Linked DNA regions of Anatilimnocola floriformis. The protein of the gene in region 1 binds, or shares a complex with, the protein of each later gene. Links are inferred from orthologs where the notes say so. Each region holds a gene or a part of one and is shown on either strand. Other genes may lie near its edges. The genes, in order: rplL and rplE.

What was found.
Region 2: rplL (region 1) and rplE share a complex: the UniProt entries of both Escherichia coli proteins name them as parts of the 50S ribosomal subunit. The link is inferred for Anatilimnocola floriformis from one-to-one orthologs.

The regions. Positions count from the first base shown.
Region 1 is NZ_JAMLFW010000001.1:5,713,283-5,722,375, forward strand. Bases 1-2,790 are described here. They hold rplL (50S ribosomal protein L7/L12), read right to left. Parts: upstream 1,696-2,790; coding sequence 1,306-1,695; downstream 1-1,305. Other genes in these bases: rpoB (DNA-directed RNA polymerase subunit beta), read right to left, coding at 1-801; rplJ (50S ribosomal protein L10), read right to left, coding at 1,827-2,381; rplA (50S ribosomal protein L1), read right to left, coding at 2,423-2,790. Also shown: more of rplA, read right to left, coding at 2,791-3,106; rplK (50S ribosomal protein L11), read right to left, coding at 3,276-3,707; transcription termination/antitermination protein NusG, read right to left, coding at 3,783-4,661; preprotein translocase subunit SecE, read right to left, coding at 4,687-5,127; tuf (elongation factor Tu), read right to left, coding at 5,400-6,596; M9Q49_RS22740 (fluoride efflux transporter FluC), read right to left, coding at 7,577-7,987; M9Q49_RS22745 (DUF1592 domain-containing protein), read right to left, coding at 7,998-9,093. UniProt on the Escherichia coli protein: The binding site for several of the GTPase factors involved in protein synthesis (IF-2, EF-Tu, EF-G and RF3). Is thus essential for accurate translation.
Region 2 is NZ_JAMLFW010000001.1:5,172,925-5,182,140, reverse strand. What follows is about bases 2,251-5,163. They hold rplE (50S ribosomal protein L5), read left to right. Parts: upstream 2,251-3,378; coding sequence 3,379-3,948; downstream 3,949-5,163. Other genes in these bases: rplF (50S ribosomal protein L6), read left to right, coding at 4,709-5,163; rpsH (30S ribosomal protein S8), read left to right, coding at 4,232-4,627; M9Q49_RS20345 (type Z 30S ribosomal protein S14), read left to right, coding at 4,029-4,214; rplX (50S ribosomal protein L24), read left to right, coding at 2,908-3,252; rplN (50S ribosomal protein L14), read left to right, coding at 2,540-2,908. Outside these bases: rpsS (30S ribosomal protein S19), read left to right, coding at 39-317; rplV (50S ribosomal protein L22), read left to right, coding at 373-729; rpsC (30S ribosomal protein S3), read left to right, coding at 782-1,492; rplP (50S ribosomal protein L16), read left to right, coding at 1,431-1,847; rpmC (50S ribosomal protein L29), read left to right, coding at 1,949-2,149; more of rpsQ, read left to right, coding at 2,206-2,250; more of rplF, read left to right, coding at 5,164-5,248; rplR (50S ribosomal protein L18), read left to right, coding at 5,315-5,683; rpsE (30S ribosomal protein S5), read left to right, coding at 5,724-6,209; rplO (50S ribosomal protein L15), read left to right, coding at 6,206-6,739; preprotein translocase subunit SecY, read left to right, coding at 6,971-8,347; M9Q49_RS20310 (adenylate kinase), read left to right, coding at 8,456-9,046; M9Q49_RS20305 (HEAT repeat domain-containing protein), read left to right, coding at 9,169-9,216. UniProt on the Escherichia coli protein: This is one of the proteins that bind and probably mediate the attachment of the 5S RNA into the large ribosomal subunit, where it forms part of the central protuberance. Its 5S rRNA binding is significantly enhanced in the presence of L18.

The DNA.
Region 1 (9,093 bases):
GATCTTGTGGCCGGCCTCGACGATGATTTCGCCGGCACGGTCGGAACCGACCGGATAGCAAACGTCATCGACCGAAATCTTGCCTTCGACCTTCACCACGCTCCGGCCGTCACTGATCTTCTCGATCGTCGTTTCATAGAACGCGCGGATCAGGTCGGTGTCGGTGCTGTACTTCGGGCTCATCGCGCGGAGCAACGTCACCGCGCTGAACTTGCCACTTTGATCGATACGAACGTTGAGGGCTTCTTTCTTCGTGACATTGACTTCAATCCAGCTGCCGCGCTCAGGAATGATACGGCACGACGGCAACTTGCGATCGCTCGTCCCTTCGAGCTCCATCACAAAGTCGACGCCGGGGCTGCGGTGCAACTGGCTGACGACGACGCGCTCGGCGCCGTTGATGATGAACTCACCGCCGCCGAGCATCACCGGAATGTCGCCGAGGTAAACCGATTCTTCAATCGGCTGCTCTTTGTTCAGCCGGAGCGACACATGAAACGGCTTGCCGTAAGTAAGCCGAAGTTGGCGGCATTCGTCGGGCGTGTAGCGCGGCTTGCCGAGCTCGTAGCGGAGGTATTCGAGCTTGATCGTCTTGTCGTAGCTCTCTACCGGAAAGATCTCGCGCAGCACCGATTCCAAACCGTGGTCTTTGCGCTTCTCGGAAGAGACTTCTTCCTGTAAGAAAGCCGCATAACTGTCGGTTTGAATCATCGTCAGATTCGGAATCGGGTGCTGCTCACGGCCCGAGCCAAAGAGACGAGTTTCGCGAGGAATAATGCGGCGCTGGGTAGGGATTGCCATAAGCCGAGAACACTCCCAATTGGAGAAATATGGACAGCTAGCCGCCGACCGTCATCCGTGATCTATCAGCGAGAACGAACCGGGTACTCCCGGCAACGATCCGGGCATGCCCGGAAATAACGAATCGGGTCGCGCCGCATATTTCCCACTACAGGAATGCAGCCCGCCCGACACAAACGGGGTGATCTAAACGAGGGAAAACCTGCTGCCACGAAAGCAAAGAGCAACGCGACATCGGCGCGCAATACAACCCCGCTCCTGTCCAGTAGCGAAAAACCGCTGGATGGGTCCGGGGTTCTAATCAACTCTGCCTGCCTGAGCCGCGATAGCAAAAAACCACCTGCGGCGCCGAGGTTTAGAAGCAACAGATAAAGAAACAACATCCGCTCTGGTTAAGCGTACGCGTAAAACAATCCGGGGGCCAGTGGGGGCCCCCGCTTTTTTGCCAAATGCTGCTCGACGAAAAGTCAAGCTGGCGAACTACTTGAGCTCACCCAAGCCGAACTACTTCAGCTCGACCGTGGCACCAGCTGCTTCGAGTTCAGCCTTGGCCTTGTCGGCGTCAGCCTTCGAAGCCTTTTCCTTGATCTTCGCCGGCGGGGCGTCGACCAGCTTCTTGGCGTCCATCAGCGAAACGCCGGTGATGGCCTTGACCACCTTCACGACTTCCAGCTTCTTGTCGCCAGCGGCGGTCAGAACGACGTCGAACTCAGTCTGAGCTGCAGGAGCGGCAGCGCCACCACCGTCACCGGCAGGAGCGGCCATCATCACACCGCCACCAGCGGCTGGCTCGATCTTGTACGTTTCCTTGATGTAGTCGCTCAATTCCTTCGCTTGCTTCAGCGTGAGGTTGGCGATCTGATCACCCAATGCATTAATGTCAACTTCAGCCATGACTCAGAACCCTTTCAAAACCTGCGGCCGGCTGATGCAACAAGCACCGGCCGCTTTCACCGCTGAAAACCACGAATTGCCAAACGCCCAACCAAACGCAGTGGGCGACTTTGTATTAAACAACGAGCCAATTAGCTGGCAGCGGGTTCGCCGCCATCTTTGCCTTCGGCTGCCTTTTCCGACAGCTTCTTGAACTGGCTCTGGAGCGCCCCACCAGGGGCATTGATTTGCGACAACAGCTGCGCCCCGGGCGACAAAATCTGCCCCAGCAGCAAGCTGATCTGACCGACGCGATTCGGCCACTTCGCCACTTCCTTGAGCTTCTCGGGCGAGAGCTTCTCGCCGTCCATCACGCCGCCGCGCGACTCGACCTTCTCATATTCCGGCTTCTTGTGTATCGCCACCATCTCTTTAGCCAGAGAGATGAAATCCTCACCGCCGTAAACAACGGCGACACTGCCCGAGCTTCCTTCGAAAGCCGGAGCCAGGGAAGTGCCTTCAGTGGCACGAGCAGCCAGGCTCGACTTCACAACCAGCAGGCTCAAACCCTTCTTACGCAGGTCGCGCCGCAGGTTGTAGGTATTCAGCGAGTCGAGGCCAATCACATTGACCACAACAGCGTCAGTGACGCCGGACAACCGCTGCTTGATTTCTTCGGTAATCAGTCGCTTGAGTGTCTTGCTCATTCCAGCACTTCAATTTCTAAAAACCAGCACTGCTCAACAAATTAGACTGCGATGCGAACCGAAGGGCTCATCGTGGCACACAGGGCAACGCTCTTCACGTACACACCCTTCACCGAATTGGGCTTGAGACCCACTACGTAGTGCACGAAGGCTTCAATGTTTTCTTTGAGCTTCGGAGCATCAAAGCTCGCCTTGCCGACGATGGCATGCACGATGCCGCCGTTGTCATTGCGGAACTCAACCTTACCAGCCTTGTATTCCTTGACGACCCTGGCCACATCAGGCGTGACAGTGCCAGCACGAGGCGACGGCATCAAGCCACGCGGACCGAGCACGCGGCCGAGAGGACCAACCAGGCCCATCATGTCCGGAGCGGCGATGCAGACATCAAAATCCGTCCAGCCATCCTTGACCTTCGTGGCCAAGTCTTCTTGACCAACGAAATCAGCACCAGCAGCAGTCGCCGCGGCAGCCAAGTCACCCTTGGCAAACACCAGCACCCGCTGAGCCTTGCCAATACCGTGCGGCAACACAACGCTGCCGCGGACGATCTGGTCGGCCTGCTTGGGATCGACGCCGAGACGCATATGGATCTCGATCGCCTGGTCGAATTTGGTGTTGCCAAACTGCTTCAAACGCTCGACGGCCCTATCCAAGGAAACAGTATCCTTGGTCGGCGGAGCGACCTTGAGCAGGGCACGAAAACGCTTCGATTGCTTTGGCATGAAACAGAGAGCCCCGGGCTCTCCTCGCAGAAAGGCGACTTATGGGGAATCGAGTATCCTAGCGGCCTGTCAAAAAGTGAGCAAGGCCTACGACGATAAAATCCAGTGACGAAAGCAGAAATGCGACGCGAGCCGCACTCGTTGCCTGGCACAAGACACTGCAAAGGCCCTAGCCTTCGACCACAATGCCCATGCTGCGGGCAGTTCCTTCGATCATCCGAGCAGCACGCTCTGGATCGGTCGAATTCAGCACGTCTTCCTTCTTCTTGACGATTTCCAGCAGTTGCTTCTTCGTCACCTTGCCCACTTTGTCCTTGTTCGGGACGCCGGCGCCCTTGGCACAACCGGCAGCCATTTTCAGGAGGGCCGAGGCCGGCGGGCTCTTAGTGATGAATTCGAACGAGCGATCGTCATAAACGGTCACAACCACGGGAATCGGAATCCCCATGAACTCGCGGGTTCGTTCGTTGAACTGCGACACGAACTGCCCGAGATTGATACCGAACTTACCGAGCGAGGTACCAACTGGCGGCGCGGGAGTCGCCTGGCCACCCGTCACCTGAAACTTCGCCTGACCCTTGACTTGCTTGACCTTAGCCATGACCTGCTGCCTTCACGAAACAAAATGGAAATTTGATGGAGATCGGATTGATGGTAAAAGACCAGGGAGCAACCGTTACACGAGTTCAATCTGCCAGTGCTGGAACTCGACTTCCGTGGTCCGCCCAAAAATCTGAATAAGAACCTTGACGCGCCCGTTGGCTTGATCGACACCGCCAACTTCGCCGTCGAAGTTCTGGAAATTGCCTTCCTTGACTCGAACCTTGTCGCCCTTCTTGAACGGAATGGTCGACTTGACCGGCGTGGCTTCGTCGGTGAGCACCTTGCTCTTCCGCAGAATCTGCTCGACATCGCGCGTCAACATCGGCGTGGGCTTGCCGCCCGAACCGGTGAAGTCACCAATGCCCGCCGTTTCGCGAATCGCAAACCACGACTCGTCATTGACGGCCATGTTGATGAGCAAGTAGCCCGGATAGAGCTTCTTCTTCACGACACGACGTTTGCCGGTCTTGGTGAACTCAGCGACGTCTTCCGTCGGAACCACGACTTCCTTGAAGTACCGCTCTACGCCGTTCATTTTGATGCGGCGGAGCAAGGCATCGCGGATCGAGTCTTCGCGGTTGACTTGAATTTTGAGAATGTACCAATCGAACTGCAGGTTATTGTCGGCCTGCGATTCGTCGATGAACTCCAGCGGATCTTGCGCGGGATATTCGACCTCGGGCTCGTCTTCGACTTCTTCCTCTTCGGCTTCGGCAACAACTGCAGCCGGCTCATCGCCAGTCTGGCTGGCAGCGGCTGCAACCTCCGGAGAAGGAGAAGATTCAGGAGCCGGATTATCGGCAGTAGCCGCGACGGGCTCGACCGGCGGAACCGGATCGCTAGACGTACCGGGCCCGACGGCGGCGGCACCGGCTTCTTCCGGGGCAACTGGTTCGGGATTTTCGGGGCTGTCGGGATACATGTTCAAGCCTTCACCGGTATTCAATGCCAACGCCAGGGCAACAACTGCTTCTTAATTACCTGGGGGTTACGCCTAAGGTCTGCAACAGGAACTGGAAAATCGCGTCGAGACTGAAGAGCACCGCCGTGAGCCCCACAATCAAAACGATCACAACCACCGTGCTCCGCGACAACTCGCGCCACGTCGGCCACGAGACCTTGTTCATTTCCGCTTCGACCGCAATCAAAAAGTCCGCAAAGGGCGGATAGTTGACCAAGCGATAAGCGATCCACATGCCGACGACCAGAATTGCAGCAGGCACACCGTAGCGTACCGGCGCTTCCATACGATTGAGAACCGCCGCCGACATCCGCCAACAGCCAATCGCCAGGACGAGCCAGATCACCAGGCAGGTAATCTGCCGCGCCATCCGCCCCTGGCTACGCTTGTACAGCGCAACACTCGTTAATTCTTGTAGGAAGACACTCCCCATCGTCGGCGCTTTATCTTTTGACATTGGTTGTTGATCCAATCATTTGGCCGCGGCAGCCTTGCCTTAGCCGCAGTGCATTTCAGCAGGGGCGAAGGGAATCGAACCCCCAACCGCTGGTTTTGGAGACCAGTGCTCTACCAATTGAGCTACACCCCTAAGCAAATACCCGGACCGCGAAGGGCCCGGGCAGCGTAGACAGCTAGAACTTGCCAGCTGTCACAGTCAACGCATAACTTAACTATCCGCCAGCAGTCGCAACACCCCAAAAATGACGATTGCGACCCGCAGATGAATAACTACTCAAGAACCTTGGTCACAACGCCCGAACCGACGGTCTTACCACCTTCGCGAATAGCGAAGCGGATACCATCATCCATGGCGATGGGCTTGTGCAGCGTGACCACAACCTTGACGTTGTCGCCAGGCATGCACATGTCGGCGCCAACCAGATCGGCGGTGCCGGTCACGTCCGTAGTACGGAAGTAAAATTGCGGGCGATAACCGCTGAAGAACGGCGTGTGACGGCCGCCTTCTTCCTTCGACAAGCAGTAAACTTCAGCTTCGAACTTGGTGTGCGGCGTGATCGAATTGATCTTCGCGAGCACCTGGCCACGTTCGATATCTTCGCGGCGAACACCACGGAGCAAGCAACCGACGTTGTCCCCTGCACGACCTTCGCCGAGTTCCTTGCGGAACATTTCGACGCCCGTAACGATCGTCTTCTGCGGTTCCTTGCTCAGACCAATGATCTGAACTTCGTCACCGACCTTGACCATACCGCGCTCGATACGACCGGTGGCGACAGTACCGCGACCTTCGATCGAGAACACGTCTTCGACAGCCATGAGGAACGGCTTGTCTTCTTCGCGCTTCGGCTGGGGAATGTAGCTGTCGATCGCGTCGAGCAGGTCTTCGATGCACTTACGCGACTTCGGATCGGTCGGATTTTCGTAAGCCGGCAGCGACGAACCACGAACGATCGGAATGTCGTCGCCAGGGAAGCCGTTCTTATTGAGCAGCTCGCGAATTTCCATCTCGACGAGCTCGAGAAGATCCGGATCATCGACGAGGTCGATCTTGTTGAGGAACACGACGAGAGCCGGCACATCAACCTGACGGGCCAACAGCACGTGTTCGCGAGTTTGCGGCATCGGGCCGTCAGCAGCCGACACGACCAGGATCGCGCCGTCCATCTGGGCAGCGCCGGTGATCATGTTCTTGATAAAGTCGGCGTGGCCGGGGCAGTCGATGTGAGCGTAGTGGCGCTTTTCGGTTTCGTATTCGACGTGAGCCACGGCGATGGTCACGGTCTTCGTAGAGTCACGAACCGTACCACCCTTGGCGATGTCCGAATACTCCTTCTTTTGAGCCAAACCCTTCGCGGCGCACACCGAGAGGAGAGCCGCAGTCGTGGTGGTCTTGCCGTGGTCAATGTGGCCGATCGTGCCGACGTTGCAGTGCGGCTTGGTCCGCTGAAAAGTTTCCTTGGCCATTGCTTTCTACACCTACATTACTTTGTGAATCGATGCCTAAAACCCGAATTGCTGTCAATTAGGATACGGACTTCGCGGGGTTTTCACCACGGGGCACATTCCGCGACACGCACGGCAATGCCCCACAGGAAACCACGAGGTACTCCTCGCAAAACTCGCGACGCCAGGAGTCCGATCACTAGAGCTGCTGTCGGGACTTGAACCCGAGACCTCTTCCTTACCAAGGAAGTGCTCTACCAACTGAGCTACAGCAGCTTATCCAAACCAAATCAACCAACCATCCATCTATCCGAAAGAGCGGGTGAAGGGAATCGAACCCTCGTCATCAGCTTGGAAGGCTGTTGCTCTACCATTGAGCTACACCCGCATCAACCGACTCGATTCCGTTCTTCTTAACCGCCTATCGCAAACCACCTGCCCGCAGGCAAGTGGGGAGTGAAGGATTCGAACCTTCGAAGACCGAAGCCAACAGATTTACAGTCTGTCCCCTTTGACCGCTTGGGTAACTCCCCGGAAACACAACCACGAACCGCTTTTTCGAATCCGAGCCGTGAAACCGGCGGAAAGGGCCGTTCAACGCTGGCGCGAACGAATTAACAGAGCCAGCGGAGGGACTTGAACCCACAACCTACGGTTTACAAAACCGTTGCTCTGCCAATTGAGCTACGCTGGCCTGATCGGTGAAAATGCCCTGCCTCAACGGCAAGACAACCTCAGCTCGGGACCCTGACTCAAAGTCGAAACCAGTAAATATAGTGAGCCAGCCGAGTTACGCAAGATGACTTCGGGGTGAATTCAACCCCTCCTGACAAAAGAGCCTGCAAAGCCGCAAAAGGTTCACGATTCGGGCGTTTGAGAAAAGTACCATCGGCTATTTCGACCCCTTCGCCGCGGTATTCCTGCGGGCGAGGTTACAGCCAAAACAGCAAGACTACGTTCTCCGCTCGCAAAGTTCGGCACAAGCGCCAAATCCTGCCGGGCTACATCAATTTCGCCAACTGCATCCCTACCCACACCAGCAGCAAGCCGAAACCGAGATTCGCCCCGATGTTGGCGAGGCCGATGAACTGCTGCGTGCTGTTTTTGTCGACGAGACGACTGACTGACTCCCAGCCGAAGGCCGAAAACGTCGTTAAACCGCCGAGAAAACCGACCATCACGGCGACTCGCAGCAAGTGAGCCAGCGCCGGGTTGTTGCCTGGCGGTTCGAGCTGCGCGACCCGTTGGCCGACGAAACCGATGATCAAGCAGCCAATCAAATTGGCCGTCAGTGTTCCCCAGGGAAAGCTCTTGCCCAGCAAATATTGCGTTGAGATTCCCAAGCCATAGCGGGCAAAACTCCCCAGGCCGCCGCAGAGAAAGACGAGGGTGATATCGCGCAGGTAGTTCATGCGTGTAGGACTACTTCCCCGCCCCGTGCAACGCTGCAGTCGTCACGATCTCGGCCAGCAGATTGCGAATGTGGAATTCGTTGGCGACGAACTTCTTGGTGAGGTCGGTCCGCAGCGTCGGGCTGTAAGCTCGCCACGGCTGCTTCACCACAAAGTGAAACAACTGCTCGACAAAAGCCGAGTGCGATTCATCGCTGGTGGCCAAAAAAGCCGCCAATTCGCGGGCATTTTTGAACTGCTGCTGCTGACCAGCACGAGTCAGGTACGAACCAGTGGCGTCGACGGCCTTCCCTTTTTCCTCAGCCCGAAAACGACCGATGGCATCGAAGTTTTCGAGCGTAAAACCCAGCGGATTGATCATTTTGTGGCAGCTATTGCAGGCCTCGGCTTTGGTCTGCAAGGCAACGCGTTCACGCGTGGTCAGGCTGGCGTGCAGATCGGGCGCGAGGGGCGCGACGGCTTCCGGTGGTGGTCGCAGCGAACGGCCGAGCAGGCTGCGTGAAATGAACACGCCGCGATGAATCGGGCTGCTGTTGGCCGTGTAAGCAAAGCCGGCGAGCAGATACGGATGCGACATCACGCCGGCCCGCTGTTCGGGATTGAGGGCCACTTTTTCGAAGCCGGCATCGGCGGGCAAATCGGCGCCATAGAGCTTCGCCAGACGGCCGTTGAGATAGAGCGAATCTTCGTTCAGCAGCCGGCGAAAATCGGATTTCTCGCTCCACACGATGTCATCGAGCATGATCTCGAGCGACGAGCGGAGGTCGGTTGCGATGGCTTGATCGAAGTTCGGAAACAGCTCGCTGTCCTTCGACAGATCAGGGGCCTGATCGACGCGCAACCACTGCATGAAAAAGGCCTGCAGCTTGGCGTGCGTCCGCGGATCGGGCATCATCCGCTGCACTTGTTTTTGCACCTGCTCGCGCGTCAGCAACTTCCCCGCCGCGGCTTCTCGCAGCAGCGTGTCATCGGGAATGCTGTCCCACAGAGCGAAGGAAAGTCGCGCGGCCACTTCATAACTATCGAGAGCTTGCATTTCCTGCGCGTGAGCCACTTCTTGATAGAGAAATCGCGGCGACTTCAGCACAACGAGCACAAACCGTTTC
Region 2 (9,216 bases), 540 kb from region 1 along the record:
GAATTAATTTACGCAGCTGTAGTGGTGTGAGATAAGTCATGAGTCGTTCCAGCAAAAAGGGGCCGTACGTCGACCCCAACGTGTACAAGAAGGTGCAAGCCCAGCAGCAGGGCGGCTCGAAGGAGCCGATCAAGACCTGGGCTCGCGCGTGCACGATTGTGCCTGAGTTTGTCGGATTGACCTTCATGGTTCACAACGGCAAAGCCCACCTCAAGGTCTTCGTCACCGAAGAAATGGTCGGCCATCGCTTGGGCGAGTTCTCGCCAACGCGAACGTTCAAAGGTCACGGCGGCAAAACGAAGAAGGAAGCGAAGTAGTCCAGCTCTGAATGACTCATTCAGTGTTGTCTGACGATATTCGAGGTACCTGACAATGGCATACAAAGCATCGCATCGCTTCATTCGGATCAGCGCCCGTAAGGTGCGGCCGCTGGCCACGCTGATTCGCGGCAAGTTCGCCGACGAAGCGCTCGACATTTTGAAGTATCAACCGGAACGTGGTGCTCGGTTGCTTGAGAAGGTGCTGATGAGCGCCCTCGGCAACGCCCAAGACCCGGAACAAAACAAAGGTAAGAACATCCGCGTGGAACAACTCGTGGTCACCGATGCACGCATCGATGGCGGCCCGATGTTCAAGCGGATTCGTCCGGTGTCGCGCGGCATGGCTTACATGATCAAGCGGCGTTCGGCTCACATTCACGTGACGGTGGAAGAAATTTCCGAGTTGTAGACGTAGTTTCAGATCGTTGGAACTTGTTACTTGAAACTTGGTTGAGGACATTATGGGTCAAAAAGTGAATCCTGTTGCATTTCGCACCGGGATCATGATCGGGTGGAAGAGCCGCTGGTACGCTTCCAAGAAGGAATTTTCGGCCCTGTTGCTGGAAGATTTCAAGCTGCGGCGATTCATCAAGAACCACCCGCGAAAAGAATACAAAAGCGCCGGTATCGACCGGATCGAAATCGAGCGGACACGCGACGAAGTCAAGGTCGTGCTGCATGTCGCTCGGCCAGGTCTGATCATCGGTAAGAAGGGCCAGGAAGTCGAAATCCTGCAGGAAGAACTGCAGAACCTGACTGGTCGCCGGGTGAACTTGAAAATTGAAGAAATCTCCCGTCCGGAAATCATGGCCCAGCTGATTGCAGAAGAAATTGCTCTGCAGTTGGCCAAGCGGGCAAGCTTCCGGCGGACGATCAAGCGAGCTATCGAATCCGTGATGGATGCCGGTGCTCGTGGTGTGAAGATTCAACTCGCGGGGCGGTTGGGTGGCGCCGAAATGGCACGTTGCGAAAAGGCTTCGGCTGGCTCGCTGCCGCTCAGTACGTTGCGGGCAAAAATTGATTACGGTTTTACCGAGGCGGCCACTGCCCAAGGCAACATCGGCGTACAGGTCTGGGTAAACCAAGGAATGCACGAGGGAGACGCGACAAATGGCCCTGATGCCCAAGCGAGTGAAGCACCGAAAAAGCCAAAGAGGACGTATAAAAGGTAAAGCCACCCGAGGCAACAAAGTTGCCTTCGGTGACTTCGGCCTGCAGGCTTTGATGGGTGGCTGGATCAAGGCAACCACGATCGAGTCGGGACGTATTGCGGCTCAGCAATACATCCGCGGCGAGGGTCGGTTGTACATCCGCATCTTCCCGCACAAGTCGGTGACGTCTCGCCCGCTCGAAACCCGGATGGGTAAGGGTAAAGGCGAACCAGATCACTGGGTGGCTGTGGTGAAGGAAGGGACTGTGTTGTTTGAATTGGCTGGTGTGACCGAGGCTCAAGCAAAGCTTTGCTTTGCTCGTCTCGCCCACAAGATGCCGATTCCGTGCCGCATGGTTCGCCGTCGTCCTGCCTAGGTTTTTGCTGCAAGTACGCAGACGTTGACTGCGAATAAGCAGGGCTTTGCTGATTCAGCAAAGTGAAAAGTTTCGAACAGTGTTGGCGAAGGATTAGTCGGATGAAAGCTGCAGAACTGCGACAGATGAGCGACGAGCAACTTGTGCTCACGATTGAAGAGACTGAAAAGTCGTTGTTCAAGCTGCGGATGCAGGCCTCGACCGAACGGCTCGACGTTCCTAGCGAACTCCGCCGGCAACGTCGCCTGATTGCTCGCGTGAAGACGGTTCAATCGGAAAAAGCCAAGGCCGCCGCCAAGTAAGGCTGCAACTCAAACGTTTTATTGCTGCGAATACGCAGGTTGGAAGTTGGTGGAATATGCCCAAGCGATTGTTGATCGGCCAGGTGACTCGCGATTCGTCTCCGACGACCCGGCGTGTCGAAGTGCCGCGCCTTGTGAAGCACGAAGTCTACGGCAAGACGATGCGTCGCCGGACGATTTGCTACGCTCACGACGCCGATGGCATCTCGAAGAACGGTGATACCGTCGAGATCGAAGAATCGCGTCCGCTGTCGAAGCTGAAGCGCTGGGTGCTGACCCGCGTGGTCGCCAAGGCCTCGGCTTCGCAGAACGCTGCGATCGTCGCCGAGACCCCCGCCTCCTAGTTGCAACGGCCGAAGCCGAAGTAGCATTTGACCAAGGAACAACAACATGATTCAACAAGAAACTCGCCTGGCGGTGGCTGACAACACCGGCGCCAAAGAGGTGATGTGCATCAAGGTGCTCGGCGGCTCGAAGAAGCGGTCGGCTGGCATTGGTGACGTCATCATTTGCAGCGTGAAGAGCGTGATCGCCGGCAGCGAAATCAAAAAGAAGGCCGTTGTACGCGGCGTGGTGGTTCGTACCAAGAGCCCCGCTCGTCGCAAGGACGGTAGCTATGTGAAGTTCGACAGCAACGCGGTCGTGCTGATCGATGCGGACAACAATCCGCGTGGCACTCGCATTTTCGGCGCAGTAGCCCGCGAACTCCGCGAAATGTCATTCATGAAAATCGTCAGCCTGGCGAGCGAGGTGGTCTAATGCACATTAAAACTGGCGATATCGTGGAAGTGATTGCCGGCGACGACAAAGACGTCAAAGGCAAAGTGCTGCACATCGATCGTGAAAAAGGTCGGTTGACGGTCGAAGGCGTCAACAAGGTCTATAAGCACGTCAAACGCAGCCAACGCAACCCACAAGGTGGCCGTCTGTCGAAAGAAATGCCGGTCCAGATCTCGAACGTCCTCCTGATGTGCCCAAAGTGCAACAAGGGTGTGCGAACGGGTGTGAAGGAAGAGAACGGCGTGAAGCATCGCGTTTGCAAGAAGTGCAACGCTTCGCTCGGCGAAGTTTCGAAGTCCAAGAAGAAGGTCGCCGCGAAGTAGCTTCGCAGTGCAAAACAATAACGAGCGGTTCTAGTACAGCCGTCTTCACAGAGGATTGATTCAGTGGCCAAGAAAGCAAAAGCAGCAGAAGCCGAAGCGTCGAGCGGCCCCGCTCCGACCCCCCGCCTGCAGACTAAATACCAAAAGGAAGCCATTCCTGCACTAGCAGAAAAGCTGGGGCGGAGTAACCCAATGTCCTTGCCACGACTCGAAAAGATCGTGGTGAACATGGGTGTCGGCATCGCGACGCAGGAAAAGAAGCACTTGGAAGTTGCCGTCGAAGCGATGGGGTTGATCACCGGTCAAAAGCCGATCGTCACCAAGTCGCGCAAGGCGATCTCGGCTTTCAAGCTGCGAGAAGACATGCCGATCGGCTGCAAGGTTACCTTGCGTGGCCGAAAAATGTATGAGTTTTTCGACCGCCTGGTCTCGATCGCTCTGCCTCGCGTCCGCGACTTTCGCGGTGTGAATCGCAAAGCCTTCGACGGCAATGGCAGCTATAGCCTGGGGTTGTCGGAACAGCTCGTGTTTCCGGAGTTGAATCCGGACAAATTCCTGCGAGTGCAGGGAATGAACATTACGTTCGTCATTCGGAATGCCTCGGACGATGAGTCGCGTGAGCTGCTCCGAATCCTCGGCGTGCCGTTTCAAGCAGAAGTCAAAAAAGAGCCCAAGCCAGCCGCCGCCCCCAAGTAACATTGGCCGGCCAGGTCGGTGAGCTTGATCGCTCTCGTTCGAATCGTTTCGTTTTTCATTTCGCAGTGTGAGTAAATCCAGTGGCAAGCAACTCGAAGATTGCCAAAGCCAAGCAGCCGGCGAAGTTTTCGACCCGGCAGCACCGGCGTTGTCAGCTATGCGGTCGCCCCCGGGCCGTGTACCGGAAGTTCGGCATCTGTCGTATTTGTTTTCGCAATCTCGCGGACAAAGGGTTGATTCCCGGTGTTCGTAAAGCCAGTTGGTAAGAGGGGTCCCCGGTAACATGTTGACTGACCCAATCGCGGATATGTTGACCCGCATCCGAAACGCCGTCTCGGTGGAGCGGCCCAGCGTAGATGTGCCGCTTTCGTTGTTGAAGCGCGGCCTGGCCGATGTGCTGAAGCGCGAAGGCTACATCTGGGACTGGCAGGTCGTGGAACTCGACCCCGTGCCACAGCTCCGTTTGGAGCTCAAGTACGGCCCGGCTGGCGAGCACGTCATCCAGCACATCAAGCGCGTCAGCTCGCCTGGTCGACGGGTTTTCCGTCGTGCCAAGGAACTGCGTCCCGTGCTGAACGGCCAAGGGATCACCATTTTGAGCACCAGTGGCGGCGTGGTCAGCGATCGCGAAGCCCGGCAAAAGAACATCGGCGGCGAAGTGCTGTGCGAAATCTGGTAAGCAGATGATCGCCCGGTAATTGTCACCCGGCAGTCGCCAGCCCGCGCCTTAAAAAAGAGCCCATATCGGCAGGTACGAATCATGTCACGAATTGGAAATAAACCGGTTGCCATCATCGACGGCGTCAAAGTCGGCGTGAATGGCCGGACCGTGAACGTCGAAGGCCCCAAGGGCAAGCTCAGCTGGGAACACCGGCCTGAAGTTTGCGTAGCGGTCGACGGCAAGAACGTTGTCGTGAAGCGGGCCAACGATGAGCGCGAAGCTCGGGCCTTCCACGGCCTGACCCGCGCCGTGATCAACAACATGATCTTCGGCTGCAAGAACGGCTACGAAAAGCGGCTCGAGATCGTTGGCGTCGGTTACCAAGCCACGCTGAAGGGCAAGAACCTGTCGCTACGGGTTGGTTTCGCCAACGAGTTGGTGCGGGCCATTCCCGAAGGCTTAAACGTGACCGTGCCGGACTCGACGCACGTCGTGATCCAAGGCCCCGACAAGCAACGGGTTGGTCAGTTCGCTGCCGAACTCCGTCAGCTCCGCAAGCCGGAACCATACAAAGGCAAGGGTGTGCGTTACCAGGGCGAGCAGATCAAGCTCAAGCCAGGTAAGGCCGCTTCGAAGTAATTACTATTCTAAAAGATTCTCGGCTTCGTCTTATACGCGGACGAGCAACGCGAGAAGGAAGACACAATGGACAAGCAACGAACTTTGGGTGGCCGTCGCGAACGTCGCGCCTACCGCGTGCGGAAGCACTTCAAGCATGGCGGCGGTCGTCCGCGGCTGTCGGTCAATCGCAGCCACAAGAACATGGCTGTGCAGATCATCGACGATGTGACCGGCACCACGCTGGTTGCGGCCAGCACGCAGGACAAGGATCTCCGCGCCGAGTTCAAATACGGCGGCAATAAGGACGCAGCGGCCAAGATCGGCAAGATCATTGCTGAACGGGCGCTGGCCAAGGGAATCAAAGAGGTCGCGTTCGATCGCGGTCATTTGCGGTATCATGGTCGGGTCGCGTCGCTGGCCGATGCTGCTCGCGAAGGTGGTTTGAGCTTCTAGTAGTTTTCCGAGATAAGAGCCAGCGACGGAGCAATCCAGCGTGTCTAACGAATCGAATCGTGGTGAGTTTGTCGACAAGACTGTCCAGATCAAGCGGTGCGCCGCAGTGGTCAAGGGTGGTCGTCGATTCAGTTTTGCGGCGATGGTCGTCGTCGGCGACGGCAAGGGCCGCGTCGGTTGGGGCTATGGCAAGGCCAACGAAGTGCCGCCAGCCGTGGAAAAAGGTCAAAAGCAAGCGACTCGTACCCTGGTTACCGTTCCCCTTGTGAACGACACCATTCCCCACGCCGTGCGGGCCAAGTTCGGTTCGGCCGACGTGCTCTTGATGCCGGCCGGTGGCGGTACGGGCATCATCGCGGGCGCTGCCGTTCGCTCGGTTTGCGAAGCAGCGGGCATTAAGAACATCATCACCAAGAGCATGGGCACCAGCAATCAGATCACGGTCGTCAAAGCCGCGATCAAGGCCCTGAAGCAATTACGCACGACCGCTGATACGGAGCGTCTGCGGGGAGTTACGTTGTCATGAGCTTGCACGAAGTAAATCAAGGCGTTCACAAACACAAGCGTCCGAACCGGTTGGGTCGCGGCATTGGCTCCGGCCAGGGCAAGACCTCGGGTCGCGGTCACAAGGGTCAGATGGCCCGTTCGGGTTGGAAGCAACTGCCGATTTTCCAAGGTGGCGGTAGCCCCCTGGTTCGTCGCGTGCCGAAGCGTGGTTTCACCAACTCGTTCGCCCTGACTATTACCAGCATCAACGTCAGCGAAATCCAAGATTTGTTTGAAGCCGGCGAAGAAGTCAATATCGCCAGCCTCCAAGCCAAGGGTTTGCTGAAGAAGACCTTCGACGTTTTGAAGATCCTGGGCAACGGCGATCTGAGCAAGAAGCTCAAGGTCTCGGCCCATCGCTTCAGCGAAACGGCCAAGGAAAAGATCGAGAAGGCTGGCGGCACGGCGACGGTCATTCCAGGCCGCACCCCAGTTGCCGAAAAGCAAGCCGCGTCTCGCGCTGCCAAGGGTAAGAAGACGAGCGACAACAAGGCGGCCAAGAAACGATAAGCTGCATTGTGACTGCTGCATTGGATCGAAAACTGAAGTGCGGGACGAACGATTTGTCGCGCTCCACCCAAATTTAAATGTATGGAAGAGCAGCGGCATCGTGACGCTGCTCTTTTTTTGCTACCTTGCTTTCTGGTAAGCTGATGCACCGCTTGCAGTTGCGTTAGCGGTCGGTTTACTCGAATCACGGTTCCAAGCAACGCTCGCGATCCTCAAAACTGGACGGATGCTATGTGGGAGAAATTCCGAGCCATCTTCACCATTCCTGAACTGCGGCAGAAGATTCTCTTCACGCTGATTCTGCTCGCTGTGTTCCGGATTGGTTATCAAATTCCCCTGCCGATCGTCGACCAGGAAAAGATGGCCGAACGGCTGCAGCGGGAAGACAATTCCGCCTTCGGCAACCTGCTCACCAAGGTGGCAGTGTTTAGCGCGGCCGACATGCGGGTCCTCACGATCCTCGGCCTCGGCATCATGCCGTACATCTCGGCCTCGATCATTCTGCAGTTGCTCGGCAGCGTCTATAAACCGCTCGAAGACTTGCGGAAAGAAGGCGAAACCGGGCGGAAAAAGATCAACGAATACACTCGCTATCTGACGGTCGCGATTTGCATCGTGCAGAGTTACTTCTATCTGCGGGGCATGACAGCGCAGGGTTCACAAGCGTCGGTGCCGCTTTACGACACCTTCCTGGTGATCTCATCGACAGGTTCGCCATATTTGCATCCGGCTTGGTTTTTTACCTGCCTGGCGATCATGACCTGCGGCACCCTGTTTGTGATGTGGTTGGGTGAACAGATCGACGAGTTCGGCATTGGCAACGGCATTAGCTTGTTGATCATGGCCGGCATTCTGGCTCAGATGCCGAAGGCGATGATGAACTTCTTTGCCAACATGCAATGGCAGCTCACTGGTTTCAACGGCACGCCCGGTATCGAAACGCTGGTGATCTTGCTGTTCCTGTTCGTGATTGTGGTGATGGGCGTTTGCTTCATAACGCTCGGTCAACGGCAGATTCCCACCCAAAGCGCCAAGCATGTTCGCGGTCGTCGCGTCTTTGGTGGTTCGCGTCAATACCTGCCGCTGAAGCTCAATCAGTCGGGCGTGATGCCGATCATCTTTGCCAGCAGCATGCTTATGTTGCCGGCGTTTTTGTTTCAGTGGCTGGGAACCCAGACCCAAAACGCGACCATCGCCGCAATTGCCAATTCACTGGGCCAAGGCAGCTCGTTTATCTACAACCTCCTATATGTCGCGCTGATTTACTTCTTCAGCTACTTCTGGATGGCGATCACGTTCAATCCCAAGGAAATGGCCGAGAACCTCAAGGATTTCGGCACGTTCATTCCAGGTTACCGGCCAGGCCGACGGACCGCGGAGCATTTGGAAAAGGTGATGATCCGCATCACGTACGTGGGCGCCGGCTTTTTGGCCCTGGTGGCCATCGTGCCGACGATCATCTCAGCTTGGCTGAAGGTTGATCCAGGTGTGGCTAGTTTCTATGGCGGTACGGGGCTGCTCATCGCGGTGAGCGTGGCCTTCGATTTGATTCAAAAGATCGATAGTCACCTGGTCATGCGTGACTATCGTGGTCTGCTCGAAGCATAGGTTGGATGGCTATCGGTTGACTGGATTAGGCAACAGTCAACTCACAGTTCAGAGACGCAGGCGGGTGGAGGTTTTTGCGATCATGGGGGCACCGGCCGCGAGGTTGCGATGTTGATTGTGTTCATCGGCCCGCCCGGCGCCGGCAAAGGTACAGCGTCGCGCAAATTGCTCGACTATCTGCAAATTCCTCACCTATCGACGGGCGAGTTGCTGCGGGCTGCCAAGCAGAGTTCACCGCTCGGCCGGCTCGCCGCGCAGTATATGGATCGTGGTCAACTCGTGCCCGATCCAATCGTGCTTAGCATGGTTGGCGAAGAGCTCGACAAGCCCGCCTTCAGCCGCGGCTGCATGTTCGATGGTTTTCCGCGTACCATTCAGCAAGCCAAGTCGCTGGATGATTCGCTTCGCCAGCGAGGCACGCCGCTCAGCATCGTCATCGAGCTCAAAGCCGATGAAGCGGAACTTATTACCCGCATGCTCCGCCGAGCCGCTACCGAAAAACGGGTCGACGATACGCCCGAAACGATCGGCCGGCGAATGGAAGTCTATCATCGGCAAACGTCGCCGCTGCTCGATTACTATCGCAAGCAGGGGTTGCTCGTATCGGTCGACGCGATGGGTTCGCCCGACGACGTCTTTGAATTGATCCGCGCCGCCGTCGATAAAAAAAAAGTGACGGTTGAGTCGGCAGCCGGCTAGTTTCTGATTTTTGCTGCGTAATGCTCGCGAAGAGGCCCGTGTTCATCTTATAATCCGGGCTTGGCTGTTTCTCTCGAAGTCCATTCCTTCCGGACTGAATCCGCCGCACGAAAGGGCCGGGCATGCTCCGCCATTCCTACCTCCTACCGATTCTGCTCGGTTTTGCTTCC